DNA from 3 places in the Fulvimarina thalattae genome. Region 1 is predicted to be linked to each of the others. Evidence: predicted binding sites of a transcription regulator. Region 1 holds the regulator's gene; each other region holds the start of a gene.
What was found. Region 1 encodes LexA, which represses DNA repair genes until DNA is damaged. Its sites were predicted from a motif close to TGTTCNNNNTGTGTTCNG; they were not measured.
Positions count from the first base shown of each region.

Region 2: the regulator LexA is predicted to act here: its motif matches at 7,944-7,961, upstream of ABRA89_RS05310 (glycosyl transferase family 2).
Region 3: the regulator LexA is predicted to act here: its motif matches at 2,957-2,974, upstream of ABRA89_RS09535 (YifB family Mg chelatase-like AAA ATPase).

Region 1 is NZ_JBEHWS010000001.1:239,137-249,740, reverse strand. It holds gene ABRA89_RS01150 (TetR/AcrR family transcriptional regulator) at 1-625, shown strand, start outside; gene ABRA89_RS01145 (pyridoxamine 5'-phosphate oxidase family protein) at 811-1,374, shown strand; gene ABRA89_RS01140 (helix-turn-helix transcriptional regulator) at 1,543-2,706, shown strand; gene gltA (citrate synthase) at 2,804-4,096, opposite strand; gene gltX (glutamate--tRNA ligase) at 4,256-5,680, opposite strand; gene ABRA89_RS01125 (ComEC/Rec2 family competence protein) at 5,789-8,107, shown strand; gene lexA (transcriptional repressor LexA) at 8,127-8,843, opposite strand; gene ABRA89_RS01115 (peptide chain release factor 3) at 9,086-10,604, shown strand, end outside.
Region 2 is NZ_JBEHWS010000003.1:109,359-119,962, forward strand. It holds gene ABRA89_RS05275 (alanine/glycine:cation symporter family protein) at 1-1,033, shown strand, start outside; gene ABRA89_RS05280 (methyltransferase) at 1,378-2,262, opposite strand; gene ABRA89_RS05285 (putative signal transducing protein) at 2,240-2,467, opposite strand; gene ABRA89_RS05290 (polyprenyl synthetase family protein) at 2,785-3,723, shown strand; gene ABRA89_RS05295 (tetratricopeptide repeat protein) at 3,928-5,820, shown strand; gene ABRA89_RS05300 (4-(cytidine 5'-diphospho)-2-C-methyl-D-erythritol kinase) at 5,828-6,700, shown strand; gene moaB (molybdenum cofactor biosynthesis protein B) at 6,799-7,365, shown strand; gene ABRA89_RS05310 (glycosyl transferase family 2) at 7,362-7,895, opposite strand; gene ABRA89_RS05315 (PA0069 family radical SAM protein) at 8,016-9,173, shown strand; gene ABRA89_RS05320 (ribonuclease HII) at 9,290-10,000, shown strand; gene ABRA89_RS05325 (YigZ family protein) at 10,290-10,604, opposite strand, start outside.
Region 3 is NZ_JBEHWS010000006.1:29,909-40,512, forward strand. It holds gene ABRA89_RS09520 (D-alanyl-D-alanine carboxypeptidase/D-alanyl-D-alanine-endopeptidase) at 1-225, opposite strand, end outside; gene sthA (Si-specific NAD(P)(+) transhydrogenase) at 326-1,750, opposite strand; gene gshB (glutathione synthase) at 1,916-2,857, shown strand; gene ABRA89_RS09535 (YifB family Mg chelatase-like AAA ATPase) at 3,055-4,587, shown strand; gene pheT (phenylalanine--tRNA ligase subunit beta) at 4,639-7,059, opposite strand; gene ABRA89_RS09545 (hypothetical protein) at 7,292-7,768, opposite strand; gene ABRA89_RS09550 (L,D-transpeptidase) at 8,049-8,570, shown strand; tRNA gene ABRA89_RS09555 (tRNA-OTHER) at 8,788-8,864, shown strand; tRNA gene ABRA89_RS09560 (tRNA-Asn) at 8,863-8,935, shown strand; gene ABRA89_RS09565 (slipin family protein) at 9,391-10,545, shown strand.

The sequences.
Region 1 (10,604 bases):
CGATCGCGTCGGCCTTCTCAAGGGAAGTCTCTACGCCCACGTCAAGAACAAGGGCGAACTCGTATCCGAGATACTTGCCCTCACCTATGCCGAAATTTTCACCGATCTCGAAAACACCGGCGACTGGCGCAAGGATTTCGAACGCGCCCTCAACTGCCTGGTCGAGACGCTGACGGAAGGCCGTCGCTGCGTCGGCTTTCAGCTCGCCTACAGCTATAGCGGCATGCCCTACGAGCTGCGGTCCGCCGTTCAGGCCTTCTTCGACGATATCAGCAGCTTCTTCGTGCAATGCCTCAAGCAGGGCCTCGACGAGGACATCGCAGAACGGTTTACCCGCGAATGCGTCATCAAGGTCGAAGGTGCGACGCTCTACCTGGTCCTGGAACGGGGGGATGCTGCCGTTCAGGCGATCAAGACTTCTATCCTGGAGCGGGCGGACGGGCTGGCGATGGATGTTCCCGATCCCGAAGCCAGACGCCTGCTCGACGCCACCATGGGCGACTGGCGTTGGGCCAGCGTGACCGAGAAGAAGCTGGCTCTGCGCACCGTCGAAGCAGAGCGGGAGCTTCTTTCCGCACGGGCCGCGCTCGCCGGCCAGATCGAGGCGGAAAGCTGTTTCCGCTGATCCAGCCCAAAGGTCCGCCGCTTCTGGAAAGTGAGGTATTCCCAAAAACCAGCTTTTTCGCCCTGCGACAACAATTCGATGTCGCGACCCGATCTTTATAAGCGACATCACGCATCTGAAAGTTGAATACGAACGACCGTTTGTTTATACTCCCGGCATCTTCTTTCAGGCTGCAGGGGCTTCGGATGGCGAGCCACATCAAGAATCGCGCCGTTGAACCGATTCCGGACAATGCACTCGGCCATTCCGGCGAACTTGACATGCGTGAGTGGTTTCCGAGCCGGTATCATTGGCACGAGAGCAATCTAAGGGCGATGATGCGGCCGGCGATCAGCGAACCGCTCGCCCATTTCATCGAAGAACAGTCCATGTTCTTCATCGCGACGTCGAATGCGGAAGGCCATTGCGATTCGAGCTTTCGGGGATGCGAACATGACGCTTCGGGCGAGCCGCTTCCGGCTGTCCGCGTCGTCGACCCCCACCATCTCCTCTTTCCCGACTATTCGGGCAACGGCCTCTACAACAGTCTGGGCAATATTCTGGTGAACCCGCATATCGGGATGCTCTTCATCGATTTCGAAAATCAGCGCCGCGCCCGGGTGAACGGGAAGGCCCGGATCGAGCGGGCGAGCGCTGACATCAAGGCTGTCTGGCCCCTTGCCCAGGCCGTCGTCGTTGTGACGGTGGAACAGGCCTACGGCAATTGCCAGGCCCGCATTCCTCGGATGCAATATGTCTCTTCGGACTGAAATACCGGCGACGCGACCAAAGTCTTGCGGGTGCAGATCTCGCTGAATGCTATCGAAAATATGGTTTTATTGATGCAAAATTGAAATTGCAGGCTTGGTTTCCGCTGCGAAGCATGCACCATGAAATCATTGATTCTTCTTGCTTCGGGAGGGAGCCGACAGTCTTCAATGGCAAGCGAGCACCATGCGATCCCGGATCTGACCTACGCCACCCTGCCGGCGCTCTACGACATGACGTCCGTTACGGATGGATGGCAAGAGACGCTGGACGGTATAGCGGCCTCGGTCGAGAGCGCGACCGGAGCCGCCATCTTCGGCATTTCCGGCTTTGACGATATCTATCAGCCGGATCGGATCTCAAGCTCATTTTCCGATCGTTTTCATCTGGCTTCGATATGGCTCGAACGCTTTCGCCACTACGAGGAAGAGGCCGAACGGACCCTGCTTGGGTTGAAAGACGGAGATATCTGGACCGATACCAGCACCTGGAGCGAGAAAGCGCTTCACGGGCGGGACGACCAGCGGTTTCTGCTGGAACATTTCGGCACCCGCGCGCGCTACGCTGCCCCGCTGAGGGCGAACGACGGATGGCGCGCCGGAGTTCTGGTCCATTGCGCGCAGCGAAACGAAGCCGTCGAACTCTCTGCCCATTCCGTTCTCCGATTCCTGACGCCTCATCTCTCGGCCTCGCTTGGCCTGCGCCGCTTTGTCAGCGGGTTGGTCGCCCGCTATCAGGCAGTACTGGGGGTGCTCGACCGTCTCTCGGTAGGGGTCATGCTCGCAAACGCCGCAGGCGAAATCGTTCTCGTCAACGAAATGGCCAGAGCGGTGATGGATCGGCACGGCGGCATAGGCCTTTGCCCAAGGAACCGTATCAGGACGCGTGACGAGAGCCGGACCCGACAGATCGAACGCGCGATCCAGTCGGCCGGTGACGCCGCCAATCGACTGAATCGTACCGCCCATGAGGTCCTGCTGAGTCCGCCCGTCGGCACGAGTGAACCTCTCCTTATCGAGATTTCGCCCATGCGCGATGGTGCCCGCGAGATGACGAGGGGATTTGCCGGTGCGCTCGTCACCATCATCGATCCGAACGATCCGCCGACCGTCGATCCACGACATCTGGCTACCCTGCACGGGCTGTCTCCAGCCGAAACGGAGGTCGTGGGGCTGATCCTCAAGGGCCATACGGTGCCAACGATCGCCGATATTCGAGGCGTCTCGCCCCATACGGCGCGCACGCAGATACGGACGATCTATCGCAAGACAGGCGCCGATGGCCGCGGCAGCCTGGCGCTGAAGGCCGCGCATCTGAGACCTCCGGTTCTCTGATCGCACCCCGCCAAACACAAAACGGGCCGGACCATGAGCCCGACCCGTCGATAATGTCTGATATCAGGTCCCGCGTTCGAGCGAGCCAGACGCTTGATCAGTCGCGCGTATCGACCGGCGCATATTCGCGCTGCGCCGCGCCGGTGTAGAGTTGGCGCGGACGGCCGATGCGCTGCTTGGGATCCTCGATCATTTCCTTCCACTGGGCGATCCAGCCGACGGTGCGCGCGACGGCGAAAAGCACCGTGAACATCGCGGTTGGGAAACCGAGGGCCTTCAGCGTGATGCCGGAATAGAAGTCGACGTTCGGATAGAGCTTCTTGTCGATGAAGTACTGATCGGTCAGCGCGATGCGCTCCAGCTCCATCGCGACTTCGAGAAGCGGATCGTCGCGTACGCCGAGCTCGTCGAGGACTTCATGACAGGTCTTCTGCATGATCTTCGCGCGCGGATCGTAGTTCTTATAGACCCGGTGGCCGAAGCCCATCAGGCGGAACGGATCGTTCTTGTCCTTCGCGCGATCGATGAATTCCGGAATGCGGTCCGCCGTACCGATTTCCATCAGCATGTTGAGAGCCGCCTCGTTCGCGCCGCCATGGGCCGGACCCCAGAGGCAGGCGACACCAGCCGCGATGCAGGCGAACGGGTTTGCGCCCGATGAGCCTGCCAGACGCACCGTCGAGGTCGAGGCGTTCTGCTCGTGGTCGGCGTGCAGCGTGAAGATGCGATCCATCGCACGCGCGAGAACGGGATTGATCTCATAGGGCTCGCACGGCACCGCGAAGCACATGTGCAGGAAGTTTTCCGCATAATCGAGATCGTTGCGCGGATAAACGAAAGGCTGGCCGATGTGGTACTTGTAAGCCATCGCCGCGATCGTCGGCATCTTCGCGATCATGCGCAGGGACGCGATCATCCGCTGGTGCGGATCGGCGATATCCGTCGAGTCATGATAGAATGCAGACAGCGCGCCGACACAGGCGACCATGACGGCCATCGGATGGGCGTCGCGCCGGAAGCCAGTGAAGAACCGGTTCATCTGCTCGTGAACCATGGTATGGCGGGTCACGCGGTAGACGAAGTCTTCTTTCTCGCGGGCCGTCGGCAGCTCGCCGTAAAGCAGCAGATAACAGGTCTCGAGATAGTCGCCCTTCTCGGCGAGTTCATCGATCGAATAGCCGCGGTGAAGGAGAATGCCGTTGTCACCGTCGATATAGGTGATCTTCGATTCGCACGAGGCGGTCGAGGAAAAGCCCGGATCGAAGGTGAAGAGACCCGTGTCCTTGTAGAGCTGGGTGACGTCGACGACTTCGGGGCCGATCGTTCCCGAGCGGCGAGGCAGGTCGGCCGTCTCGGATCCCATCGTGAATTTGGCGGATTGGTCCGTCATCTTTTTTTCCCCTTCCGTTCTCAGCCGCTTTTCAATCCAAGGATTTTTGCAGCGCACAAGGTTTTAATTGCTCTGCCTACTTCATCCGTGCGGACGGAACAAGTTGGGGCCTTGCACTGCGGTATAAATCATCAAGCCGGAATCGCGAAAGCGTTTCCATTAGCTGGGAAACTGGTCCTTCAGCCGTGCGAGCGACTCCTCTCGGCCGAGAACCGCCAAGACGTCGAACACGCCCGGCGAAGTGGACCGACCGGTCAGCGCTGCACGCAGCGGCTGCGCTGCCTTGCCGAGCTTCAGGCCCTTCTCCTCGGCAAACGCCCGCACTTCGGCCTCTAGCGGCTCGACCGCCCACTCCGACACCGCTTCAAGGCGCGGCGTCAGTTCCGAGATTGTCTCGCGTCCGCCATCGGACAGGATCGTCTCGGCCTTATCCTCCAGAGGAAGCGGACGCTGGGCGAAGAGGTATGTCGCGCTGTCGGTCAGCTCCACGAGCGTCTTGGCGCGCTCCTTGAGTCCGGGCATCGCCGCCAGCAATTTTTCCCGCACCGCGCCATACGGTGCGCCCTTCAAGAGATCGCCGTTCGGCAGAACGTCGCGTTCGGCCATCAGCTGGTCGGTCAAGGCCTCGTCGCCGGACTGGCGGATCCACCAACCGTTCAGCGCTTCGAGCTTCTTGAAGTCGAACCGCGCCGCGCCCTTGTTGATCTCCGAAACGTCGAACCAGGAAATCATGTCCTCGGTCGAGATGATCTCGTCGTCACCATGAGCCCATCCGAGCCGGACCAGATAGTTGCGCAAGGCCACCGGCAGATAGCCCATGGCGCGATAAGCCTCGATGCCGAGGGCGCCATGACGCTTGGACAGTTTGGCGCCGTCCGGCCCATGGATCAGCGGGATATGCGCCATCACCGGCACATCCCAGCCCATCGCCTTGTAGATCAGGGCCTGCCGCGCGCCGTTGGTGAGGTGATCGTCGCCGCGGATGATGTGGGTGACGCCCATGTCGTGGTCGTCGACGACGACGGCGAGCATATAGGTGGGCGATCCGTCCGAGCGCAGGAGCACGAAATCGTCGAGCTCCTTGTTGTTGAACCGCACGCGCCCCTGCACCTGATCGTCGACGATCGTCTCGCCGTCGAGCGGCGCCTTTAGCCGTATGACCGGATCGACACCGGCCGGAGCCTCGGACGGGTCGCGGTCGCGCCAGCGCCCGTCATAGCGCGGGGGGCGCTTCTCGGCTTTGGCCTTCTCGCGCATCTCGGCGAGTTCTTCCTGGCTGGCATAGCATTTATAGGCCTGCCCCTTGGCGAGCAGTTCTTCCGCCACCGCGCGATGCCGGTCGCCATTGGCGAACTGCGACACCGGCTCGCCATCGGCTTCGAGGCCCATCCATTTCAGGCCTTCGATGATCGCGTCGACCGCCTCGTGCGTCGAGCGCTCGCGATCGGTATCCTCGATGCGCAGCAGCATTTTGCCGCCCTTCGCACGAGCATAGAGCCAGTTGAACAGCGCGGTCCGCGCTCCGCCGATATGAAGAAATCCGGTGGGCGAGGGCGCAAAACGGGTGACGACGCCGTCCGTCATGTCTTCTCCATTCATTTCAGATAGCAAAACGCTCGATTTTTCGATCGCGTCTTTTCGGCGGGTGTGTACCATAGCCTATCCACGAAACAAGGAATGGACAGGCGGGAGTTGAGCGAACCGGCAGACCAGGACCTCGCCTCCGGCTGGCGCGAACGCTTCGCGCTTTTTTCCTCACGGGTCCGGCAGCGCTTTGTCGGGGCGTCAGCATTCGGGATATTCCAAGCATTTCCGGCCTTTGGAACATGGCTTGCATCCGAATGGGAGCGTGAAAAAGCCTACCGGACGACGTTTCATCTCATCCCGGTCGCCATGGCCGCCGGCGCGGTCGCAGTTTTCGGCTTCGGCGCAGGAACGGCGGCGATCACGCTTGTGGCCGCGTTTCTGTCAGTCGCACTTCTCTCGAACCACCTCTTAAGATCGGCAGCCCGGCCGACATTGATCCTCATCCTGACAAGCTTGCTCGCCGGGCTGCTTCTCGCCCAGTTCGAGCTCTGGCGCACGGACACGACGATTTTCTCCGGCGAAGCGACCGTCTTCATCGGCGGACGCGTCGCCAGCCATGAAAAAGATGACCGGAACCGCTCTCGCTATCTCGTCGATATCCGCTCGAGCGAACGCCCGGTCCTTTCCCGACCGCCCGAGCGCGTGCGGATCGTGGTTGCAGGAGAGCACGACATCATGCGGCCGGGCGACCGATACGAGGGGCTTGTCCGCCTGCGTCCGCCCTCCGGCCCGGCCTTTCCCGGCAGCTACGATTTCGCCTTCGTTCCTTATTTCGATGGCCTCGGCGCCTATGGCTTTTCCCTCGGAATCCCGAAACCGCAGTCCGAGGTGGGCAAGGACGATACGCCGCTGACGGTCGGCGAACGCTTCCAGATCGCCGTCGCCGATCTGCGCGGAACGGTGACCGACCGCATCCGCTCGCTCATTCCCGGCCAGCCCGGTGCCGTCGCCGCCGCGCTCGTCACCGGCCAGCGCGACGGGATCGATGAAGAGACCAGCGAGGCTCTGCGCGCGACCGGCCTTGCGCATATTCTCGCGATTTCCGGCCTCCACGTCGCGCTCGTCGCCGGCTTCGCCATGGTCTCGATACGTCGAACCCTGGTCTTCGCCGGCTCCCTCGCCCTGGTCTGGCCGGTGAAGAAGATCGCAGCCGTCGGCGCCATTGGCGTCTCGACCTTCTATCTCGTCCTCTCCGGTTCGAGCGTCGCCACCGAGCGCGCCTATCTCATGCTCCTCGTCATGCTGCTCGCCGTCCTCTTCGACCGGCCTGCGATCACCATGCGCAACGTCTCCATCGCCGCCATCCTCATTCTGGCATGGACGCCGCACGCCGTGATGACCGCCAGCTTCCAGATGAGCTTTGCCGCCACCGTCGGCCTTGTCGGCGTCTATAGTGCCTTCAGCCGATATCGGAGCGGACGCTCACGCGAGATCAAGGACGGTGCGGCGCGCGCGATCCTCATCTTCTTCGTCGGCACAGCCGCGACGGCGCTGATCGCCGGCCTGGCGACCGCGCCTTACGCGGTCTTCCACTTCCAGCGCTTTGCACCCTTCGGGCTGGTCGCCAATCTCATCGTCATGCCGCTCTTCGCACTGCTGATCATGCCGATGGCGCTTGTCGGGGTCATCCTCATGCCATTCGGGCTCGACGCCGTTGCATTCGCGATCGTCGGGCTCGGCCTCGAATTCCTCATTGCGATCGCATCCGACCTTGCAAACCGCCTGCCCGATTACGGAACGGGGCTCGTCCAGCCGGCTGCATTGCTCGTCCTGACGGCAGCGCTCCTCGCCTTCTGTCTACCGGTCGGGCGATTGCGATGGCTGGCCCTTCCGGTTCTGGCGAGCGGTCTCGCCCTCGCCGCCCAACGCGCCGGTCCACCGGAATTGCTGATCTTCGAAGACGGCAAGACCTTCGCGCTCCTCGATGGCGGATCGATTGCCTATTCGAAGGCGCGGCCCAATGGCTTCGTCTCCGATCAATGGGACCACGCCTACCGTACGGTTGAAACAGAACACCGCGGCGTTGTACCCGGCCTCGAAGACTGCGAAGCGAAGCTCTGCCGGTTTACCACGCGAAGCGGAATTTCCGTTGCCTATACGACAGACTATCGCCTGCTTGGCGAGGCCTGCGACGGCGGGGAGATCGCGTTTGTCGCACGGGCGGCCCGGACCCGGGAATGTCGTTCGGGCGCCTATCTCGTAACGCTTAGGACGCTGCGGCGGACCGGCTCACTGGCGATCTCACGCAATCCTGAGACGGGCCAGATCGAAGTCAGCCGCTCCGTTCCCGAAGATCCCGGCGATTGGAACCACCACCGCCATGCGCCCTGGCCGGAATACTGGCGTAAGCCAGAGGCAGAGGACGAGCAGCCGCCAACCAATTCGACAACCGCCGACGCATCTCCGTCGGCCGAAGCTAAGTAGCGTGCCGCTCAGCCCGAGATCAGTACCGCCGGATCAGCCCGACGAGCTTACCCTGCACACGCACCCGGTCGGCGCCGAAGATCCGCGTCTCATAGGCTGGATTTGCCGCTTCCAGCGCGATCGTGTCGCCCTTCTTGCGGAAGCGTTTGAGCGTCGCCTCCTCGTCATCGACGAGGGCCACGACGATCTCGCCGGGAATGGCGGTGTCGCCGCGGCGGATCACAACCGTATCGCCGTCGAGAATGCCCGCCTCGACCATCGAGTCGCCCTTCACCTCAAGGGCATAGTGCTCACCGCCCATGATCATGTCGGGCGGGATCGAGATCGAATGGGTGTTGTGCTGGATCGCCGAGATCGGAACACCGGCAGCAATCCGGCCCATGACCGGAATCGAGATATTTTCGTTCGCTGCGCCGTCTTCCGAACCGCCGCGCGGCTTCGCCGGCTGGCCTTTCGAACCCTCGATGACGCTTGGCTTGAAGCCGCGCTGGGCAGGCTGTTGCGGCTCCGGCCTGCGCATCGCATCCGGGAGCTTGAGGACTTCGAGAGCTCGTGCCCGATTCGGCAGCCGGCGGATGAAGCCGCGCTCTTCCAGCGCGGTGATCAGGCGATGGATGCCCGATTTCGACTTCAACTCCAGCGCGTCCTTCATTTCGTCGAAGGACGGCGGAACACCGGTCTCGTTGAGCCGAGCGTCGATAAATTTGAGAAGTTCGTGCTGCTTGCGCGTCAGCATGCGTCTCGGCGCCTCCAAAACAAATCCTGAACAAGCCTATATGTTCTTATTGTGTTCCGCAAGAGCCGAATCGGAACGAATCGGGAATCAGGAAAAGCCTCATCTGGCCTGTTTCGCAAGACGGCGGCTTGTGCGACATGCGAGTCATCGTACATTGATGCGTGATACCGCCCCACAGATGCGCCGTTTTTCTTGGCGAGAAGGGCGCTTATCGACGTTCGAGCACCTGAAGAAAGCCCGCCATGAGCAGCCTTGCCCTCGAGGCCGAAGAAAAGCCGATCCCTGCGGCTTCCGCAAAGTTCAGCTTTTCCAACCGCCGAACCTTCGCGATCATCTCGCATCCGGACGCCGGTAAGACGACGCTGACGGAAAAGCTGCTGCTCACCGGTGGCGCGATCGAGATGGCGGGCGCGGTGCGCGCCAAGGGCAACAAGGCGCGGGCGAAATCCGATTGGATGGGCATCGAGAAGGATCGCGGCATCTCGGTCACCTCCTCGGTGATGACGTTCCAGAAGGACGGCATCAACTTCAACCTCCTCGATACGCCGGGCCATAGCGACTTTTCCGAGGACACCTATCGGACACTGACTGCCGTCGACTCCGCGATCATGGTGATCGACGCGGCAAAGGGCATCGAGGGCCAGACGCGCAAGCTCTTCGAGATCTGCCGCCTGCGCGACATCCCCATCATCACCTTCGTCAACAAGATCGACCGCGAGGGCCGCGATCCGTTCGAACTCCTCGACGAGATCGAGGAGCAGCTCGCGATGGACGTCGCGCCCATGGTCTGGCCGGTGGGTCAGGGCGGGCTCTTCAAAGGCGTGTACGATCTCGCCGAACACGATTTCATCTCGGCAAAGGGCGACGGAACCAAGCATTTCGACGATGGGCTTGATGATCCGGCGCTGGAACAGGCTCTCGGAGCCGACACCTATTCCGGCTTTCGCGAGGCGGCCGAGCTCGCGGCGGAAGGCTATGCCAGTTTCGACGCCCAGAGCTATCGTGACGGCCATCTGACGCCGGTGGTCTTCGGCTCCGCGCTCGAAAACTTCGCCGTCGACCGGCTGATGGACCTCATCGCCGCCCATGCGCCCGAGCCGCGGCCGCAGCCCTCCGACAAGGGTCCGATCGATCCATCGGGTGAAAAGGTCTCCGGCTTCGTGTTCAAGGTGCAGGCGAACATGGACCCCAAGCACCGGGACCGCGTCGCCTTCGTTCGGTTCTGCTCGGGCCATTTCAAGCGCGGCATGAAGCTCGACCATGTGCGCTCGGGCAAGGCGATCGCAGTGTCGAATCCGATCTATTTCGTGGCGCAGGAGCGCTCGCTTACCGAGGAAGCCTATGCCGGCGACGTGATCGGTATTCCGAACCACGGCACCCTCCAGGTGGGCGACACGCTGACCGAGGGAGAGACCTTCCGCTTCACCGGCCTTCCCGCCTTCGCGCCGGAAGTGCTGCGCCGCGTGCGCCTCGAAGATACGATGAAAATGAAGCAGCTGCGCCGGGGGCTCGAAGACCTTGCGCAGGAGGGCCTCGTCCAGGTGTTCCGACCGACCATCGGATCGGACTGGATCGTCGGCGTCGTCGGGCCGCTGCAGCTGGACGTTCTCGCCTCTCGCATCTCGGGCGAGTACAAGGCGGATGTCACCTTCGAGCCGGTGCAGTACAATGTCGCGCGCTGGATCCGCTGCGCGAACGAGCAGACGCTCAAGCAGTTCATCAAGGACAACACCAACCAGATCGTCCGCGACCGCGACGACC
Region 2 (10,604 bases), on a different contig from region 1:
CGAGCGCGGCAAACCCGGCGGTAAGTTCCTCGCCGTTCTCTTCGCCGTCTTCTGCATTCTCGGCGCGCTCGGCGGCGGCAACATGTTCCAGGCCAATCAGGCCCATGCACAGCTTGCCAACATTTTCGGAGATTTTCCGGGCTGGATCACCGGTGTCATCTTCGCCGCTGTCGTCTTCGCCGTCATCGTCGGCGGCATTAAGTCGATCGCGCGCGTCACGGAGAAGATCGTGCCCTTCATGGGCGTCTTCTACGTCATTGCCGCCCTGATCATCATTCTTGCGAATTTCGATCAGATCGGAACCGCCTTCGGCCGGATATTCGAGGGCGCATTCACCGGTCTCGGCGTCGCGGGTGGCCTCGTCGGCGCGCTGATCCAGGGCTTCAAGCGCGCGGCCTTCTCGAATGAGGCCGGCGTTGGTTCTGCGGCGATCGCCCACTCGGCGGTCAAGACCAAGGAGCCGATCACCGAGGGCTTCGTTTCGCTCCTGGAGCCATTCATCGATACGGTCGTGATCTGCACGATGACAGCCCTCGTCATCATCATCTCCGACCAGCTGATCACCGATCAGAACGGGATGTTCCTCCTCAACGACGATGGCCAGACCATCCAGACGGTGGGAGATACATCGGGCGTCGCCCTCACCTCGGCGGCCTTCGCGACGGCGTTCTCCTGGTTCCCCATCGTGCTTGCGATCGCGGTGATCCTGTTCGCCTTCTCGACCATGCTCTCCTGGTCCTATTACGGCCTGAAAGCGTGGACCTACCTGTTCGGTGAAGGCAAGACGAAGGAAATCACCTTCAAGGTAATCTTCTGCATCTTCGTCGTGATCGGAGCGGCAGCGAGCCTCGGGCCCGTCATCGACTTCTCTGACGCCGCAATCTTCGCGATGGCGGTCGTCAATATCACTGCGCTCTACGTGCTGATGCCGATCGTCAAGAAGGAGCTCAACTCCTACTGGTCGCGGCTGAAGACCGGTGAGATCAAGAAATACAAGGGCGCCGGTTCCAGCGATACGCAGCCGGCCGAATAGGCGGCTCCCACTGGAGAGAACCTTCGAACATCAAGAGCGGCGGGTGTTTTGGCACCCGCCGCTTCCTTTGAAAGATACGAGTTCAGGCCTTCAGCCGCGGACTCTGAACTAGCCTTCGCCAGACGTCGCCGAAGAGAGCATTGCCGATCGGTTCGATAGAAAGACGACCCTGCACCGTGGCTGGTTCGATCGGCCCCGGCACTCGCGACGGACACTCGAAGCCGGCATAATCTCCATCCGCCGAGGCACCGGGTACATCGCCATTGCGGAAGAACCGCATCGCTCTCGAGACGGTGCCGTTCTCATCAGCCTCGATCCATTGCTCGGCGACCTCGCGAACGCAGTCATTCGCGTAAACGATCTTGACGCAGGTCCGGCTCGCTCGACTTGTCACAGCTTCGTTGACGCCCACGCTGTTTCGGCCAGCCAAAATGAGCGAGCCCTTCGGAAACGCGGCGCGAGAAATTGCTTGTCTCGCCGCCCTCATCGAAGAGGTAACGTAAGGGAAGAAAAGACAAGTCGTCCTTGTACCCCTTGCGCCAGGTTAGGATCAGCCGGGTCGCTGCTTCGCCAGGATGGCCGTGGATCGGCGTTATAGCCGGTCCGCCGATGCGCCCGGACAGAACAGGGAGGCAGGCCGGCAAGGCCGCCGGCGGCAGGACTGCCGCGAACCGCCCGCCGTCTTTGAGAAGAGCAAGGCTCGCCTTCATCCATCGCGCGAGAAAATCCTCGCTCGGTGCGTTCATGGCGGCGGCGCGAATCGGATCGGGCGAAGGTCGCTGCCCCGGCAGGTAGAACGGCGGGTTTGTCACGACGAAATTGGCGAGCCGAATGCCCCTTTCTACCTCAAGTCGTCGTTGTCCGAATGAGAAAATGTCCGTCTCCAAAACGGAAACACGACCGGCGAAGGCGGCATTGCCATCATGGTCGAGACCCGCGCGCGCGCAGGCTGCCATGAAAGGCTCGTTCTCGATCAGAGTCACCCGAAGCTTTGGCGCCCGAGCCGCAGCCGCGAACCCGACCGCACCGGCGCCGGCTCCGATATCCAGCAAATCGCCGGTCGCCCCTTCGCCAACGGTCGCGGCCAGAAGCAAGGCGTCGAGGCCGGAGCGATAGCCGGTACGCCTTGGCTGCACGAGATGGAACCGCCCTTTGTAGAACGCGTCGGTCCTCGTTTCGGGCGCGTCGGCGATGACTGCTTCGCCGTCAGGCTCCGGTCGAAAGTTCATGGCCGAGCTCGGAATCGCGCATCAGGCGTCGCGCCTTCTCCAGCTCGTCGGCCTCGACCATGACCCTCCGCGGTAAAGCACCGATGGATCCGTCGAGAATACTCATATGCTGGTCGGCCACGAAATGCGGGATATTTGCCTCTTTGAGAAGCGCATCGACGAACGAAATCAGGACCGCGTCATTGGAGCGCATCAGTTCCTTCATGCAGTTTCGTCCCATCTACCCCGTGTCCAAAGAGCGCGGATAACGCCCTTACCCGTTTTTTGCCTTACGGACGATATCCATGTTGACGGGCAAGTCCGGGGAAATGCAAGTGCGACCCGAACCCTGTAGAACCATCCGCCGGGCTGGCGTAAAGGTGGTTCCGCACTAGGATGAACACCAGAGCTTCGAAGGTTGGCAACCGATCCACCTCGAACCCTGCGATCGATTGGAGTGAGAGAGTGGTTGCTGCGAACCGCGTCGAGCACACGCAAGCCCGCCCGACGATCGACACGATCGTATCGGTCACCCAGCGCGACATGGCGCGCGTCAACGACCTGATCCTCTCAATGGCCGGCTCGCGGGTCGAGCTGATTCCGGAAATTGCGAACCATCTGATTTCGTCCGGCGGCAAGCGCCTGCGCCCCATGCTGACGATCGCTTCGGCCATCGCGCACGGCTATGATGGAGGCGACTCCCATGTGAAGCTCGCGGCCAGTGTGGAATTCATGCACACCGCAACGCTCCTCCACGACGATGTGGTGGACGAGAGCGACCTTCGCCGTGGCAAGAGCACGGCGCGCACGATCTGGGGCAACCAGGCAAGCGTCCTCGTCGGTGATTATCTTCTCGGCCAGGCCTTCAAGATGATGGTCGATGTCGGCTCGATGACGGCGCTCTCCATCCTCTCCGATGCTTCGGCCGTGATCGCCGAAGGCGAGGTCTGGCAGCTGGCCGCTGCCAAGCGGATGACGACGAAGGAAGAAGATTATCTCGCCGTCGTCGATGCCAAGACGGCCGCGCTCTTTGCAGCTGCAGCCGAGGTCGGTCCGGTCATCGCCGGCAAGGATATGGCGGCACGTGAGGCGATGCGCCGCTATGGCCGCAGCCTCGGCATCTCGTTCCAGCTGATCGACGACGTGCTCGACTATGGCGGCGTCGCCGCAGATCTCGGCAAGAACACCGGCGATGATTTTCGTGAAGGCAAGATCACCCTTCCCGTCATCCTCGCCTATCAGGCCGGAAACGAGGAAGAAAAAGCGTTCTGGCGCTCGGCCATGGAAGAAGGCCGTAACGACGACATCGCCCTCGCCAAGGCCGTCGATCTCATCGATCGTCACGGAACCCTGAAAGCCACCATCGACAGGGCGCGAGCCTATGGCGCGGACGCGTATGATGCCGCCGAAAGTCTGCCGCCGTCCCTCGCCCGCGACGCTCTACTCGATGTCGTTGAATTCTGCATTGCCCGCATCCGGTAACCGCGTTCGATGCATACCGCCTTCGTTTATCCCGGGTAACGACTTTCGTCCCAATACGGTCATTGTCACAGTGCATATGCGCCGTAACGATATGAACTTGCATTTTTGCCCTGCTTGTCGTCCTGTCGCCGCCTGCAACGGCTCGTTCGGACATCCCGTCGGATGTCAAGGCATCAGAGGCCGGAAGAAAAGGGACCACCCCCCGTGTTCTTGAAACGCCTTTCCCACTTGTCCGCCACCGCAGCGCTTGCTTTCGGTCTCTCCGCTCTGCCATCCGCAGCGCAGGAGCAAGCCGAGAACGACCTGCCGGGCGTGCCACCGCTCGCCGCGCAATCGCTATCAGGCGCGTATCTCGCGGCAAAGCAGGCCCAGCAGACCGGCGAACTGGAGGAAGCGACGATCTTTTTCGATCAGGCCCTGCGTCTCGATCGGGACTCCGAGCTTCTGCGTCAGGATGCGATGCTGGCTTATCTCGCGGGTGGGCGATTCGACGACGCGATCGATCTTGCGACCGATCTTCGCGACAGCCCGACGAGCGGAAAGATCGCTCGCATCGCGCTCGGTATCGACGCCTTGCGCAAGGGCCAGTTCGATCGCGCGATCGCAGAATTCGATATCGTCGATCCGTCCGATCTCGACCTGCTTCTCCTCGGCGAACTGACTGCCTGGGCGGAACTCGGCGCTGGTCGTGTCGACGAAGCTCTTCTGCGCATCGACGATCTCGAAGAGGCGCCCTGGTACGAAACCTTCAATTTCTATCAGAAAGGCCTGATGGCTGAGGTCGCCGGTCGTGAAAAGGTGGCGCGCCGGTCCTATGGGCAGCTTGTCGATCAGCCTGCCCTCGCACGCTCTTCACCGGACGCCTATCTTTCCGCCGCAGAGAGCCTTGCCCGGGTCGAAGCACGCGCCGGAAATCAGGAAGCAGCGCTTGCGGCGCTCGACAAGGGTCTCGATCTTGCCCCGAATTACGATCCCCTTCGTGGACTGAAGGACCGGATCGAGCGCGAGGAGACGATCGAGCCCTCGATCGCAAACGTTCAGGAAGGCAGCGCGGAGGCTCTGCGCATTCTCGGCCAGACGATCAATCGCGGCGACGGTCAGGAGGTCGCTCTTCTCTATTTCCAGCTCGCCCACGTTCTCGAACCGCGCAATCCCGGCATCCTGACGGCGCTCGCCAGCATCGCCGAAGCTGGCGAGCAGTATGATCGCGCGATCGCCTATTATCGGGAGATTCCGGAAAGCTCGGCGTATCGGCGCACCGCTGACCTCCAGATCGGCCTCGACTACTGGTATGCCGAGCGCAAGGGCGAAGCGATTGAGCACCTGCGCCGGGCCACCGAGACCTATCCGGACGACATTCAGGCCTATACCGCACTCGCCGACGTTCTCGCCGCCGACAAGAAATATGAGGACGTCACGGCCGCGCTCAACACCGCGATCAAGCTTGCCGAACCGATCGACGAACGCGACTGGAATCTTTTCTACCAGCGCGGCATCTCCTTCGAACGCCGCGGAATCTGGGACAAGGCCGAAGCCGACTTCAAAAAGGCGCTCGATCTGTCGCCCGATCAGCCGCAGGTTCTGAACTATCTCGGCTATTCCTGGGTCGACAAGAACGAGCACCTGGAAGAAGGGCTCGACATGATCCGCAAGGCCGTCGAACTGCGCCCGAACGATGGCTACATCATCGATTCGCTCGGCTGGGCCTATTACCGCCTCGGCCGCTACGAAGAAGCTGTCGACGAACTGGAACGCGCGATCCTGCTGACCCCGACCGACCCGACGATCAACGATCACCTTGGCGATGCCTATTGGCATGTTGGACGTGAACGTGAGGCCCGCTTCCAGTGGGAGCGCGCCCTCAACGGCGATCCCAAGCCCGAGCCGGACGCGATCGAGCGGATCGAGGCCAAGCTCGAAGGTGGGCTCGACGCTGTAACCGACGAAGGCGGCACGTCGGGCGAGGATCAGCCGCAGCAGACAGGCGCGAACGAGGCCGAGACAAAGCCTGAGAAAGCTGCGTTCGAAGCGGCCGAGGAGAAGAGAACAGAGCCGGCCTCCAAACCGGCTCCCGCTGACAACGAGCAGACCAACTGACCGGGCTTTGAACAACAACCCGTTCGAAGGCGAAATCGCCGCGCCTGCCAAGATCAATCTCGCCCTGCACGTCGTGGGCCGGCGAGGCGACGGCTATCATCTTCTCGAAAGCCTCGCGGTCTTCGCCGATCGCGTGGCAGATCGTCTGGCGATCGAGCCGGCTGCCGAAGACAGACTCGTCGTCGACGGCCCATTTGCGGCCGGCGTGCCGACAAATGATCGCAATATCGTCCTGAAAGCGCTTTCCCTCGCTCGCGAGGAAGCGTCTCGCCTTAGCTTCGAAATCCCGCCGCTTCTCATCAGACTCACCAAGGCCTTGCCGCACGGCGCCGGCATCGGCGGTGGCTCGGCCGATGCGGCGGCACTCCTGCGCAGGCTCGGCTCTTTGTCTGCAGACTTGCCTGAAAATCTGGGGAAGCGAGCTGCCGAACTCGGGGCCGACGTGCCGATGTGCATGATCGGAAGACCGCTCATCGCTCGGGGCATTGGCGAAAAACTCGATCCAATCGAGATCGGCTCGATGCCCTCGATGGTGCTCGTCAATCCGGGCAAGCCGGTCTCGACGCCGGCGGTCTTCAAGGCGTTGCAGAATCGCGAGAACCTGCCGCTACCCTCCCTGCCCGAAGGCGGTTTCAAGTCGAGAGAAGACCTCTTTGTCTGGCTCGATGAGACCCGTAACGATCTTCAGGAAACAGCGACCGCAATCGAACCGGCGATCGGCGATGCTCTTGAGCAGCTCGCGGCCACAGGTGCCGACTTTGTCCGCATGTCGGGATCCGGATCGACCGTCTTCGCCCTTTATGAGGGTGCCGATCATGCAAAGCGCGGCGCAGAATCCATAGCTGAGGCTCGGCCGAATTGGTGGATTGCAAGCGCCTGACCGAGCAATTCCTTTAGCGCGATCGGTGGAACGCGCGCCTTCGCCGACAGTTCGGTTATCATGAGGCGACCGCAGAGACCTGGGGAGTGAATCGAGCCATGCCGCCCACCATCGATCAATCGGATTCCGACCGCTCCTTCATTTCTCTGTCGATCGCGATCCTCACCGTGTCCGACACGCGCTCCGAAGCCGAGGACAAATCCGGCAATCGCCTAGCAGGCCGGATCGAAGAGGCAGGCCATAAGCTTGCGGATCGCAGGATCGTCCGTGACGAGCGAGCGGCCATCGCCGAAACGGTCAAAGCCTGGGTGGAGGACGATAGCGTCGACGTCGTCATCACCACCGGCGGCACGGGCTTCACCGGCCGCGACGTGACGCCCGATGCTCTGGAGCCGATGTTCGACAAGCGTATGGAGGGCTTTTCCAGCGTCTTCCACCGCATCTCTTTCGACAAAATCGGCGTTTCCACCATTCAGTCGCGCGCAACCGCCGGCCTTATCGGCAAGACCTTCGTCTTCGTGCTGCCCGGTTCTCCCGGCGCCTGCGCCGATGCCTGGAATCACATCCTCAAGCCTCAGCTCGACTACCGTCACAAGCCGTGCAACTTCGTGGAAATCATGCCGCGTCTCGACGAACATCTGCGCCGGGGCGGACGCTCGGTCTAGCCCGCAGCGGTCGCGGGCCGAAGCTCCGTATCAAGCCGCTTTGCAGCCAGCCCCTTAGCGAGTTCCGACAAGGGCGCTTCTCCGCGCTGCTTGATCAAGCCGATCGCCTGCGCCTTCTTCAGAAGCAGGCCATCCGCAAGCGCGCTTCGGCGTTGCGTCAATCTGGACAGGAACCCGGCTCGATCACGCTTGGCGGTCCGAAAGCGAGCCGCCTGCGGGCCACCCGATGGCCCGTTGCCGTTGCCGATATGCTCGATGATTTCGTTCGTCCATCCGGTCGTCGGACGGCTACCTTTTTCCAGCCAGAGCAGCCATTCGGCCCGGTCCTGCTTGATCGTCGTCTCCAGATCGTCCGGCGCGATGACACGGCAGCCGCATTGATCGGCGACCGAGCGTGTGTCGTCCGTCATGCCGCGATCGATCAGAACCACGTTCTTGACCACGCCTTCGATGGAGCCGGAAATCAGCTCGGAAAGCGTCAGGGCGAGATGGCGGTCGTTGGAACCGCAGTCCATGTAGATGGTCAGCATGCCCAGACATGTAGGATCGCAAGCCTGTGATAGGCAAGCCTCTTCAAATGTTCTTGTCTTGTTCTCATTTTAGCTGTAAAGCATTTGTTCACTTGTTCACGCATTGTTCGAGGACCTGTCATGTTTGATATTGCAGCTGCGGACCGCGCCGCCTTCGATGCTTCGCTGGGCGTCGACATCGCCAACCGGATCATCGACGAGGGTGGCAGACGGATCGGCCCGTCTCGGCGCCGCGGCCGCGGTGCCGGCATCAATCCCAGCGGACGGTATGAGCCGTTCGCCCGCGATGCCTTTGACGATGGCTGGGATACGCTGGAAAATCTCCCAGCCTTCAAGACCGACGTTCAGGTGGAAAAGCCGCGCACGATCATCACGCGCAATACCTCGCCCGACATCTCCTTCGATCGCTCGGTCAATCCATATCGGGGCTGCGAGCACGGCTGCGTCTACTGCTTCGCCCGGCCAAGTCATTCCTATATGGGCCTATCGGCCGGCGTCGATTTCGAGTCCAAGCTCTTCGTCAAGCCGAATGCCGCCCAGCTTCTGGAGCGCGAACTCTCACGGCCGGGATACGATGTTCGCTCGATCGCGATCGGCACGAACACCGATCCCTACCAGCCGATTGAAAAGCGCTACGGCCTGATGCGCGAGATCCTGGAGGTTCTGGAGGCTGCGAACCATCCGGTCGGCATCGTCACCAAGTCGGCGCTCGTCCTGCGCGACATCGACATCCTCTCTCGCATGGCCGACAAGGGTCTCGCCCGTGTCGCCCTGTCGGTGACGACGATGGACCGCAAGCTCGCCCGCACCATGGAGCCGCGCGCTTCGACGCCGCAGAAGCGGCTCGATGCGATCCGCACGCTGAACGAAGCGGGTATACCGACCATGGCGATGACCGCGCCGATCATTCCAGGCCTCAACGACTCGGAAATCGAGCGCCTGCTGGAGGCTGCTGCGACTGCCGGAGCGAAAGAAGCCGGCTATGTCCTCCTGCGCCTGCCTTTGGAAGTCTCGCAGATATTCAAGGATTGGCTCCTGCGGCACTATCCCGACCGATATCGGCATGTCCTCTCGCTCCTGCGCTCGATGCGCGACGGCAAGGACTACGACGCGGAATGGGGCAAGCGGATGCGGGGCACGGGGCCCTATGCCCATCAGATCAAGCGACGCTTCGATCTCGCGGCCAAACGGCTCGGCCTCAATCAGAATCGCCAGTCCCTCAGGACGGATCTGTTCACTGCACCGCGCGGCGCCGGTGTCCAGCTATCTCTCATTTAGAGAACAAAACAGGATCACGATAAGCCGCTATCGTGAAACAAGGTTGTGCGTCGCCACCACCATGAACAGCGCGCGGCCTTGAGGAGAATCGGAGTTTGCGCAAGTCTTGCCGCACCATGGCTCGCCCTTCTTCTGATTCTCCGCCCCCTCCCATCACGACAGCCGTCAGATCGGCGACTGTCCGCACCCGACAGAAAAATGGATCCACAGGCGGGGTCTCGCTCAAGCCGAAGCCTGACTTCTCGCGCGAGTCGGCGCTTCTCGAAGCTGGCGCCGAATGGATCGCCGGGGTGGATGAGGTCGGCCGCGGTCCGCTCGCCGGTCCGGTCCTTGCGGCCGCTGTGGTGTTCGAAAACGCCGAAACGATACCGGACGGTATCAATGATTCCAAAAAGCTGACGGCGAAAGCTCGCGACCGGCTGTTCGAGGAAATTCTTGCGACCGCCCATGTCGCCATCGCCTCGGTCTCGGCAAGGGAAATCGATGTCATCAACATCCGTCAGGCCACACTGAAGGCGATGACCCAAGCGCTCGGACAACTCGCAATCCAGCCCGCTCACGCACTCTTCGACGGAAGAGATGTCCCGCCGTCCTGGGCCGCGCGCGGGACGGCGATAATCAAGGGAGACGCGGTCAGCGTCTCGATTGCAGCGGCCTCGATCGTCGCCAAGGTCCAGCGCGATCGCATGATGCAGCACGCCGACCGGGTCTATCCCGGCTACGGCTTTGCCTCGAATGTGGGCTATGGCAGTGCCACCCATCTCACCGCTATCACCGAGCTTGGGCCTACACCGATACATCGCATGAGCTTCCGCCCACTTCGATAGGTATCGAGCTTTTATCTCGGTCTCTTCTCCAATGAGATCGAACGCCGGTAACCACTTCCCTGTCTGCTTTTCTTGAGAGCGCCACGGCATTCTTTTATCGGCGAATATTTGAAAGCCCTGCTCTCGAATGACCGACGGCAGTTCGAGCTGCGTTAAAGCCCTTCGCCGAGTGTTGACCGACCCTGCGGCTCAATTCATTCGTCCGGCAGGATCAAGCGATTCATAGTCCTTGCCCGCAGGGGGGCGGGCGGAACATCGGTTTCCAGCTTCCCGTCTCGCTTCAGCAGGTTTAGCGTTCCCGATGATCGAGATAGAGGCGCACAGCATCCTGAACATGACGAAACCGATCCCCGCCGAGATGCTTGCCGCCATACCACCGTGTGACGACGACTAAGTGATCGAGGAGTTCCGCGCGCTCCAGCATGCGTACGATCACCATGCCCGCGCCCGCTTCACCGTCATCGTTCTTCGCGGGTCCGCTCTCGGTGAGAAAGGCCCAGGAATGATGGGTCGCCTTGGCGAATTTCTTTTTGCGCTTCAGCGAATCGACAAGTGCTTTCGCGTCCGCCTCGCTCGAACAGGGCGCGCCGGAGACCGCGTATTT
Region 3 (10,604 bases), on a different contig from region 1:
GCCGTTCAGAACCTTTATCGCAAGCCATGCCGTGACGACCTTGGCGACGGAGGCCGGTACGAACGGCTTGCCGGTATTCTGGGCGACAAGATCCTCGCCATCCTCGTCGAGAACGAGCACAAGCCCCGACGGCGCCATCGCGGCGATCCTGTCGGCGGTATCGGCGGAGGCCGGAACGATCAGAAGAGCGAATGCGCAGACAAAGGCGAGCGGCTTGATCAGCATGGCGTATCCGGATGTTGGAAGCAGTCGCGGCCAAAGATGCGACACTACAGACATCCGGGCGCCGGGCCAAACTCAGGCTATCGCGATGCAGCCCAGCGCTCTACTCCGCTGGCATGTCGCTGACTTCTGCGACCTTCGTACCACCCATGCGGTTGTAGGCGTCGAGTGCCGCGATCTTGTAGGCTTCCGCGAGCGTCGGATAGTTGAACGTATTCTCGACGAAGTATTCGAGCGTGCCTTTAAGGTTGAGAACCGCCTGACCAATATGGATCAGCTCCGTCGCCCCCTCGCCGACGATATGGCAGCCTAAGAGGCGCCTCGTCTTCAAGGAAAAGATCATCTTCAGCATTCCCGAGTCGAGGCCCATGATATGACCGCGCGAGGTTTCGCGGAGTCGGGCGACACCAATTTCGTAAGGGATGTCACGTTCCAGAACCTCTTTTTCCGACATGCCGACGGTCGAGATTTCCGGCACCGAATAGATGCCGTAGGGAAAGAATTCCGGCGGCTGGTGGGTCGGTGCGTTGAGCGCGTGGCAGGCGGCTATCCGGCCCTGTTCCATTGAAGTGGACGCAAGGCTCGGGAAGCCGATCACATCCCCCGCGGCATAGATATGCGGCACGTCCGTCTGGAGCGTCTTCGGATTGACCGAAAGCCGGCCGCGATGATCTGCGGAAAGACCGGCCGCTTCGAGACCCAGCCGATCGGTGGAGCCCATACGCCCGGCGGCGAAGAGCACCATCTGCGCGCGAACCTTGCGGCCGCCTTCGAGCGCAATCTCACAGCCCTCGCCCACGCGCTTGACGGCCTCCACCTTCTGGCCGAACCGCATTGCGACCCCCCGATCCCGCAGATCGTAGGTGAAATCGTCGAGGATATCGTCGTCGATGAAGTCGAGCATTGTCTGGCGCGGCTCGACCAGCGTTACCTTGACGTCGAGCGAGTTGAAGATCGAGGCGTATTCGACACCGATCACGCCCGCACCGATCACCGCCATGGAACGCGGCAATTCAGGAAGCTCCAGAATCTCGTCGCTGTCGAAGATGCGTTCTCCGTCGAAGGGAATATAGTCCGGCCGAAAAGGCTGGGTGCCGACGGCGATCATGAAGGTATCGGCAGTAAAGCGCTTTGTCTCTCCGCCCTCGCTCTCCACCTCAACCGTATGGGGATCCACGAAGCGCGCCTCGCCACGCAGCGTCGAGACCTTGTTGCGCGCGAACTGGTGTTCGAGCACCTCGACCTCGTGGGTCAGTGTCTTGTGGAGCCGCTCACGCAGATCGCCGGCGGTGATGTCCTTCTTCACCCGGTAGGAGCGGCCGTAGAAGCCGCGCTCTCGCCAGCCTGACAGGTTGAGCGCCGTCTCGCGGATGGTCTTCGACGGGATCGTGCCGGTGTGCACAGAGACCCCGCCGACCCGGCGGCCGCGCTCCACGACGAGAACACTGCGATTGAGCTTGGCGGCCTGGATCGCCGCCCGTCGGCCCGACGGCCCGCTGCCGATCACCAGAAGATCGAAATGGTCCACGTGATTCCCCTCAGATCGTGTGCCCTTCCCTGCCGCACGCGACATTCCAATGCCCGGCACCCAATTACAAGAGCCGGAAGCTCGGTAAGCTCAGCCCATTGCCATGGCGAGCGGGCCACCTTACCTCGCTCCTCGTTACAGTGGTGCTCGCAGAAAGGTCAGGGCATGGGTCTCAAAACCGCCGTCCAGATGGATCACGTGTCCTCGATTCAAATCCGCGGCGATTCGACGTTCGCGATCGGCCTGGAAGCCCAGAAGCGCGGCCACGAGCTCTGGCACTACACACCTGACCGCCTTTCCATGCGCGGCGACACGCTCACCGCCCGTGCCGAAAAGATGGAGCTTCGCGAGGTAGAAGGCGATCACTTCACGCTGGGTGAAACCGAAAAGATCGATCTTGCCGAGATGGACGTCGTCCTCCTGCGCCAGGATCCGCCCTTCGACATGAGCTACATCACGTCCACCCACCTTCTGGAGCGGGTTCATCCGCAGACGCTCGTCGTCAACGATCCGGCCTCGGTGCGCAACGCGCCGGAGAAGATCTTCGTCACCGAGTTTCCCGATCTCATGCCCGAGACGCTGATCACCAAGGACATCGAGGAGGTGAAGGCCTTCCGCGCCGAGTTCGGCGAGATGATCATGAAGCCGCTTTACGGGAACGGCGGCGCCGGCGTCTTCCACATCACGAAGGAGGACAAGAACCTCTCCTCCTTCATGGAAATGTTCGGCATGCTCTATCGCGAGCCGTTTATCTGCCAGCGCTATCTTCCAGGCGTTCGCAAAGGCGACAAACGCATCATCCTGATCGACGGCGAGATTGCGGGCGCCATCAACCGGGTGCCGGCAGAGACCGACGCGCGCTCCAACATGCATGTCGGCGGACGGGCCGAGGCGACCGATCTTACCGAGCGGGATCGCGAGATCTGCGCACGCATCGCGCCAGCGCTCAAGGAACGCGGGCTGATCTTCGTCGGCATCGACGTGATCGGCGACGTGATGACCGAGATCAACGTCACCTCGCCCACCGGCATACGCGAGGTGAAGCGCTTCGGTGGCGCCGATATTGCGGCGCTTCTGTGGGATGCGATCGAGGCCCGCATCGGTTGATGTTCGCTGCTTCACTCGCGCGATAGAAACGAACGGTAAGGTACACGATCAGAAGGGGCACCACATTGGATGTTCCTATCCGTGATCGCCCCGCCATTTTGTTCTTGTTTTATTCTTTTCACTGTGCTTACCTCGGGTCGCATAGGCGCGACTTCTTCGCTTCTTTTGGAGGAGTCGCTCTCGCTAGGAGGCTCGTCATGGTCGCGCGCGTGAAAACCGTCGCTTTTCAGGGGATCGAAGCCCGACCGGTGGATGTTCAGGTCATGGTCGCGCCGGGTAAGATGGGCATTCAGATCGTTGGCCTGCCGGACAAGGCGGTCGCCGAAAGCCGGGAGCGCGTTCAGGCGGCGCTCCACGCTTCGGGCCTCGCGATGCCGCCCAAGCGCGTTACGGTCAATTTGGCGCCAGCCGATCTTCCGAAGGAAGGCAGCCATTACGACCTGCCGATCGCGCTCGGCTTGATGGCGGCGCTTGGCGCGATTCCCGCCGATGCCATCGCCGGCTTCATGGTTCTCGGCGAACTCTCGCTCGACGGAGCGATCACCTCGGTAACCGGCGTTCTGCCGGCCGCCATGGGGGCAAACGGTCTCGGCTTAGGCCTCATCTGTCCGGCCGAATGCGGCCCCGAGGCGGCCTGGGCCGATTCTGAGATGACGATCGTGGCGGCCCGAAGCCTCATTCAGATCGCCAACCACTTTCGCGGAACACAGGTCATTTCACGACCGGAACCTGCCGTGCGCGCCCTCCCCGCCAACCTCCCGGACCTTGCGGAGATCAAAGGCCAGATCGTCGCCAAGCGGGCTCTGGAAATCGCTGCTGCGGGCGGGCACAACCTGCTGATGGTCGGGCCACCCGGCTCCGGCAAGTCGATGCTGGCCCAGCGCCTGCCCTCGATCCTTCCGCCGCTCGGCGCGCGGGAACTTCTCGAATGTTCGATGATCGCCTCGATCGCGGGCGAACTGTCCGGCGGCAAGCTATCGGACCGCCGGCCGTTCCGCGCGCCGCATCATTCAGCCTCCATGGCCGCGATGGTCGGTGGCGGCCTGCGGGCCAAGCCCGGCGAAGTCTCGCTGGCGCACAGAGGCGTCCTTTTCCTCGACGAGTTTCCCGAATTCAGCCCGGTGGTTCTGGATTCGCTCCGCCAACCTCTCGAAGCGGGAGAGAGCGTGATCGCACGAGCCAATCACCGGGTGACCTATCCCGCCAAGATGCAGCTCGTCGCGGCGATGAATCCCTGCCGGTGCGGGATGGCAGGCGAACCCGGCCACACCTGTTCGCGCGGCGCCAAATGCGCCTCAGACTATCAGGCTCGCATCTCAGGCCCGCTCCTCGACCGCATCGACCTGCGCGTCGATGTGCCGGCCGTCACGGCGAGCGATCTCATCCGGCCGCATGCCGCCGAAACGTCCGAAACCGTCAAGGCACGCGTCCTTCGGGCACGCGCCATCCAGACCGAGCGCTATACGAGCCTCGGTCTTGCAGCCGAAACGGTCAACGCCCATTGCTCGGCCTCTATGATCGAGACGATCGCGGAGCCGGATGCGGGCGGGCGCCAGCTTCTCAACGACGCGGCAGAACAGATGAAATTCTCCGCGCGGGCCTATCACCGCATCCTGAAAGTGGCGCGAACGCTCGCCGATCTCGACGGCAGCGACGTGGTCCGAAGAATTCACCTCGCCGAAGCGATCTCATACCGCATAGCCGGCGAAAGGCTGCCGGCCGCGGCCTGAGCCATGACTTGGCTCGCCTGTGATCTGAGCGAGCCAAGCCGTTCCGGCGTTTCAGCCCCGCAAGGAGCCGCCGGTCGCTTTTTCCACATTGGCAACGATCTTGTTCGAGACCGCCTCCAGGTCTTCCTCCGTCAGCGTCCGCTCCACCGGCTGCAAAGCGACCTCGATCGCGACCGACTTGTTGCCTTCGCCGAGTGCCCCGCCGGTGAAGACATCGAACACGCGGACTTCGTTGATCAGCGTCTTATCGGCGCCGCTTGCTGCCTTGATGATCGCTTCGGCCTCGATATCGCTTCCGACAACGAAGGCGAAATCCCTGCGCACCGGCTGCAGCGTCGAAATATTGAGAACGGGCTTCGTCTTGGTCGCCTTGCGCTTCGGCTCCGGCAGAGCATCGAGAAACACCTCGAAACCGCAATGCGGACCTGCCGCGCCAAGCTGCTTCAGCACCTTGGGATGAAATTCGCCGAATTCCGCCAGAACGACCTTGGGTCCGAGCTTGAGCCGGCCGGACCGCCCTGGATGATACCAGGCGCTCGCCTCGCGATCGATCATCAGCCGCTCCACCGGCGCGCCGGCTGCTTCCAGAACCGCAAGAGCATCGGCCTTCGCATCATAGATCGAGACGGCAGCGGCAGCGCCGCTCCAGGCACGTCCCGGTCCTTCGAGGCCAGCCGTGCCGCGCCGCATACCGCCGGCGACCCGTTTCTGATCTCCGGGCGTATCGCCGCGATAGACGCCGGCCACTTCGAAGATCGCGGCATCGCCATATCCGCGCGCGGTGTTGCGCGCGGCAGCGGAAATCAGACCCGGCAGCAAGGACGGCCGCATATCCGACATGTCGGCAGAAATCGGGTTCGTGAGGCGCAGCGCATCGACCCCGCCGCCGAAAGCCTGCGCATGTTCGCGCGGAATGAAGCTATAGTTGACCGCCTCGACCATGCCGCGCGCGGCGAGCGCCCGACGAGCCGCGCGATCGCGGGTCTGTGCAAGGGTCAGGATGCGCGTGTTGACGGCACCCGCCGCCGCAAGCGGCTGCGGTGCGATCTCGTCGACGCCGACGATCCGCATCACCTCCTCGACAAGATCGGCCTTGCCGTCGATATCCGGCCGCCAAGTCGGCACGGTCACGCGGATTTCGGCGTCATTTGCGCCGGGATCAAGCTTGAACCCCAGACCTTCCAAAATGGCGCGCTGGCGTTCCGGCGGAACTTCGAGGCCAGTGAGGCGCCGAACTTCCGTAAAGGGGAAATCGATTACCGGCATCCCGACCGGCGCGACACCTTCGACGACACGCTCGGAGGCAGCGCCGCCGCAGATATCGAGAACTAGCTTCGTCGCAAGATCGAGGCCGGGTTCCATTTCAGCCGGATCGACGCCACGCTCGAAGCGATAGCGCGCATCCGTCACGATGCCGAGGGAACGCCCGGTGCGTGCGGTCGCCAGCGGATCCCACAGCGCAGATTCGATGAGAACCTCGGTCGTCATATCGTCACAGCCCGAGGCTTCGCCACCCATGACGCCGGCCAGCGATTCGACGCCGTTCTCGTCTGCGATGACGCAGATCGTTTCGTCGAGATCATAGGTCTTCTCGTCGAGTGCAAGCAGTTTCTCGCCCGCCCTCGCCTGCCGGACGACAAGATTACCGTGCACTTTCTTCGCGTCGAACACGTGCAACGGCCGGGCTCGATCGAAGGTGATGTAATTGGTGATGTCGACGAGCGCATTGATGGGTCGCAGGCCGATCGCCTTCAGCCGCTTCTGCATCCAGTCCGGCGACGCGCCGTTAGCAACACCCGTTACCATGCGCAGTGCGAAGCCGCGGCAAATCTCGGTCTCGACGCTGACCGACACAGGGCAGGTGCCCGCGCCCTCGATCCGCTCAATGGGCGGGGACTTCACGGTGCCGAGACCGGAGGCGGCGAGATCGCGGGCGATGCCGGCAACGCCCATCGCGTCCGGATGGTTGGGCGTCAGATTGATCTCGATCACCGGATCGGCGAGCTCGGCATAGTCGGCAAAGCGCGCACCCACCGGCGCATCGGCCGGAAGATCGATGATCCCGTCATGCTCTTCGGAGAGTTCGAGTTCTCGCTCCGAGCACATCATGCCGAAGCTTTCGACGCCCCGGATCTTACCGACGCCGAGCGTCGTATCGAGGCCCGGAACGTAATCGCCCGGCCGGCCGAGAACGCCGACGAGACCCTCGCGGGCATTCGGCGCGCCGCAGACCACCTGTATCGGCTTGCCCTCGTTCACCTCAGGCCCGGCCTCGACCATCAGGACGCGCAGCTTGTCGGCGTCCGGATGTGGCTTGGCAGAGACGACCCGTGCAATTCGGAACGCGTTGAAGACAGCGCGGTCGTCGACAGCCTCGACATCGAGACCGATCGCCGTCAGGCGCTCGCAAATCTCTTCCAGCGTTGCATCGGTCTGAAGATGATCCTTCAGCCAGGACAGGGTGAACTTCATCGGGTCGGATCCCACAGAATGAATGCGGCACAAAATCCTGCCGCGCATGATGGGCCGCAACGAACGACGGGACGATCGGCAGGATGCCATCTTCCATGCAGACCATCTGGTTCGAAGACGATCGGGACGATGGCGCTGGTGATTTCGAACCGTCGCGGCGCCGGCGACGGTTACGCACTAGAACAGGGGGCGGAACAGAAGCAAGACGCCGGAGAGCGCTGCCGCATCATCGTCAGTTGCCGGAGCCACCATCTCCGCCGGCGCCGGCATCACCATCATGTCCACCATCGCGATGATGCAGCGGACCACTATCCGCTGTACCGCTCATGTCGCCCGCCACCTTTCGAACCGCTGCATTCGCGTGGACGAAGCGATAGGTGAGGAGCGCGATCGCCGAGAACAGAAGTGTCATGAAGACAAGGACGGGGGTCGACTGGCCACTCTCGAAGGCGAGGCCGAAGAACATCCAGGTGATGATGGTTCCCACAAGGAGACAAGCGAGCGCAGCCGGTGTCGCAGGAAGCTTATGATAGATAAGCGAAAAGATGATCACCGTTGCGAGAGCCACGATCCAGCGGCCCGGCGAGGCGAAAAGATCGAAGAAGCTCTCATCGAAGAAGAGAGCCGACACCCCGTCGAAAAGGAGTTTGCCGATAATCGTGCCCGACAGTACGGCAATGACTTCGAGGGTGAGCGAACGCGGACTCATCGATGGGCGGCCTTATGCTTCGGATATCTGAGGGAATGACCGGCAGGACTATCATGTTCCGACCTAGCACCGATCGGGCAGCGGACAACGGCGACACCGGGATACCAGTGTGAATTGTCGGAACGGCGTTCGGACAGCGTGAATCGAAATCGGCGCCGCGTCGCGCCGGGCTCGAAGACTGCTGCGGAAAAATCACAAGGGGATCACTCCGCGCACATTTTCGGGCCGAGGCATAGCCCATTAACACAAGCTCCACGCAAGCTGTGCTAGCCAACCGGCTATGACAACGACCCTTCGCCTCGCTCTGTGTGCCATCCTCGCGCTGTTTTCTTCGACGCCGTCGCAGGCGGCGATCGGCACGCTCGAAGCGCGGCCCGAAATCAGTTTCCAGGCAGAGGCCGACCCCGGAACCATTGTCGTCAAGACATCGGAGCGGAAGCTCTATCTGATTACGGCGCCCGGCAAGGCCATGGTCTACGACATCGCGGTCGGCAAGCCGAGCGAGCAGTGGTTCGGAAAGAGCTGGGTTTCGCGTAAGCGCCGTGCTCCCACCTGGGTGCCGACACCTTCCATGCGCGAGCGGAATCCGCGTCTGCCCCAATCGATCGGGCCGGGACCGAAAAATCCGCTCGGCGAGCGCGCCATCAATCTCGGCTGGGGTGCATACCGCATCCACGGCACGAACAATCCGCGCTCCATTGGCAGCGCGGCCTCGGCGGGGTGTTTTCGTATGCGCAATGCGGATGTGAAGGACCTGTTCGAGCGCGTTCATGTGGGGGCCGAGGTGCGGGTCCTGCGCTGACGAAGCAAGGCGAAGGGATTCGACCATCGACCTTTTTAGAAAAATTCTAAAAATTTTTACTTCTGCGGGTTGCGGTGACGGTCGAGCCGGCTTATAGGCGCTCTCCCGGTCGTCGGATCGGGGATGGATGGCAACGGTTCGGGTCTTCACATGGCCCGCCCGCACGGGGCGCTCTGCGCTGTTCCGTGTACGGCCGGCATCCTCGGAGGACTGGTTTCGGAATGTAGCTCAGTCAGGTGAGAGCGCCGGCTTTTCGTCCGGAGGTCGCGAGTTCGAATCTCGCTTTTCCGTCCATTGGATAGCTCAGTGGGTTAGAGCAACGAACTGTTAATTCGTTCAGCGCGGGTTCGAATCCCGCTCCAAAACGCTGACTTGAAAATCAGCACTGGCTTTCGACGCCAGCCGCCTACAAAGCGGTTTCAAATGAGGGACCCGAAGGATGGTCCGCCGAAGGCAGGATGGTGCGGGACCGGCTCCAAAGGGGCTGGAACCGACCGGAATGCCGCACGCCATGGTCGCATTGGCCGAATGCCGGTGAAGGCCGGGCCGCGCATTGCGCCGCAAGGCACCGTTTTCGAATGGTGCCGAGCCGCCTTTCGCGCCGCTCGCGCCCTCTCACCCGCGTGTTCCGCCGGGCATCATGTCCATCCTTCGGTGTTCCGCAGGTTTTCGCGGGCATCCGAACGGGCGCCCGCCCTCGCGCCTTTGCGCGAAACGAGCTCCGGTTCACTGAATGAACCCGAGGCAACCGGCCGCTTGCGGCCAAACGGAAAAACGAAAGGAGGCCGCGTGACATAGGTTGCGACGGAAGGTGAGTGTGATGATGAAGACGCTTTTTCAGCGGCTTATGGGCCGCCAGCGCGTGACGGTGATGGAGAACCGTCGTGCGCTCTACCTCAAGGACGGACAGCTTGACGCGATCCTGACGCCCGGTCGGCACTTTGTGCCCGCGGGGAGCGATCGGGTCGAGCTCGAATGGCATGATCTCGCTGCGCCCGACTTCAAGTCGCGTTACGAGACTGTGCTCTTCGACCGCCTGCCAGACGATGCCTCGCGTCATCTCACCGTCTTTCGGACCGATGCGCACGAAGTCGCCGTGATCGAGCGCGACGGCATGGTCGCGAGCGTGATGGGCCCGGACACGCGCCGGATCGTCTGGACCGCCGCAGGCCCGTGGACCGCGACGCATATCGACGTTTCGGAGATGCCCGCCATCGCCCCGAAGCTGATGCGTCGGCTGGCCTCGGCTGGCCGGACTGCGTTCACGTTCGTCACGGCCGCCGACGTGCCGGAAGGCCATGCCGGTCTTCTGTTCGTCGACGGTGCGCTCGTTCACCGGCTGTCGCCCGGCGCGCATGCCTATTGGACGCCGGGCCGTCAGGTGCGCCTGAAGCTTGTCGACCTTCGGCTCATGCCTCTCGAGGTCTCGGGTCAGGAGATCCTGACGAGAGACAAGGTGTCGGTGCGGGTGAACATTGCCGCACAGTACCGGGTCACCGATCCGGTGCTCGCGGTGACGACCGTGCCCGACTTCGGCCAGGCGCTTTACGGCGCGCTGCAGCAGGCGTTCCGGCGCATGCTCGGCGGCGAGACGCTGGACGCGCTTCTCGAGCGCAAGAGCGCGCTCGACGAAGAGCTGACGGCCGAGGTGCGGACTGCGATGGCCGAGATCGGCATCGAGGTGACCTCGATTTCGCTGAAGGATGTGATCCTGCCCGGCGAGATGCGCGAGATCCTCAACCGCGTCGTCGCGGCGGAGAAGGAGGCGGAAGCCAACGTCATCCGCCGGCGTGAGGAAACGAACGCCACGCGTTCGCTGCTCAACACGGCCAAGGTCATGGCGGAAAATCCCGTCATGCTGCGGCTGAAGGAGCTCGAAGCGCTGGAGACGATCGCTGGCCGGGTGGACCGCCTGACGATCCACAACGGTGCCGATGGCCTGATGAAGGGCCTCGTCAACCTTCAGGACGCCTGATCGTCCAGGATGAGACCAGCCCCGGCGGACCGATCCGCCGGGGTTTTCTTCGCCCGCAG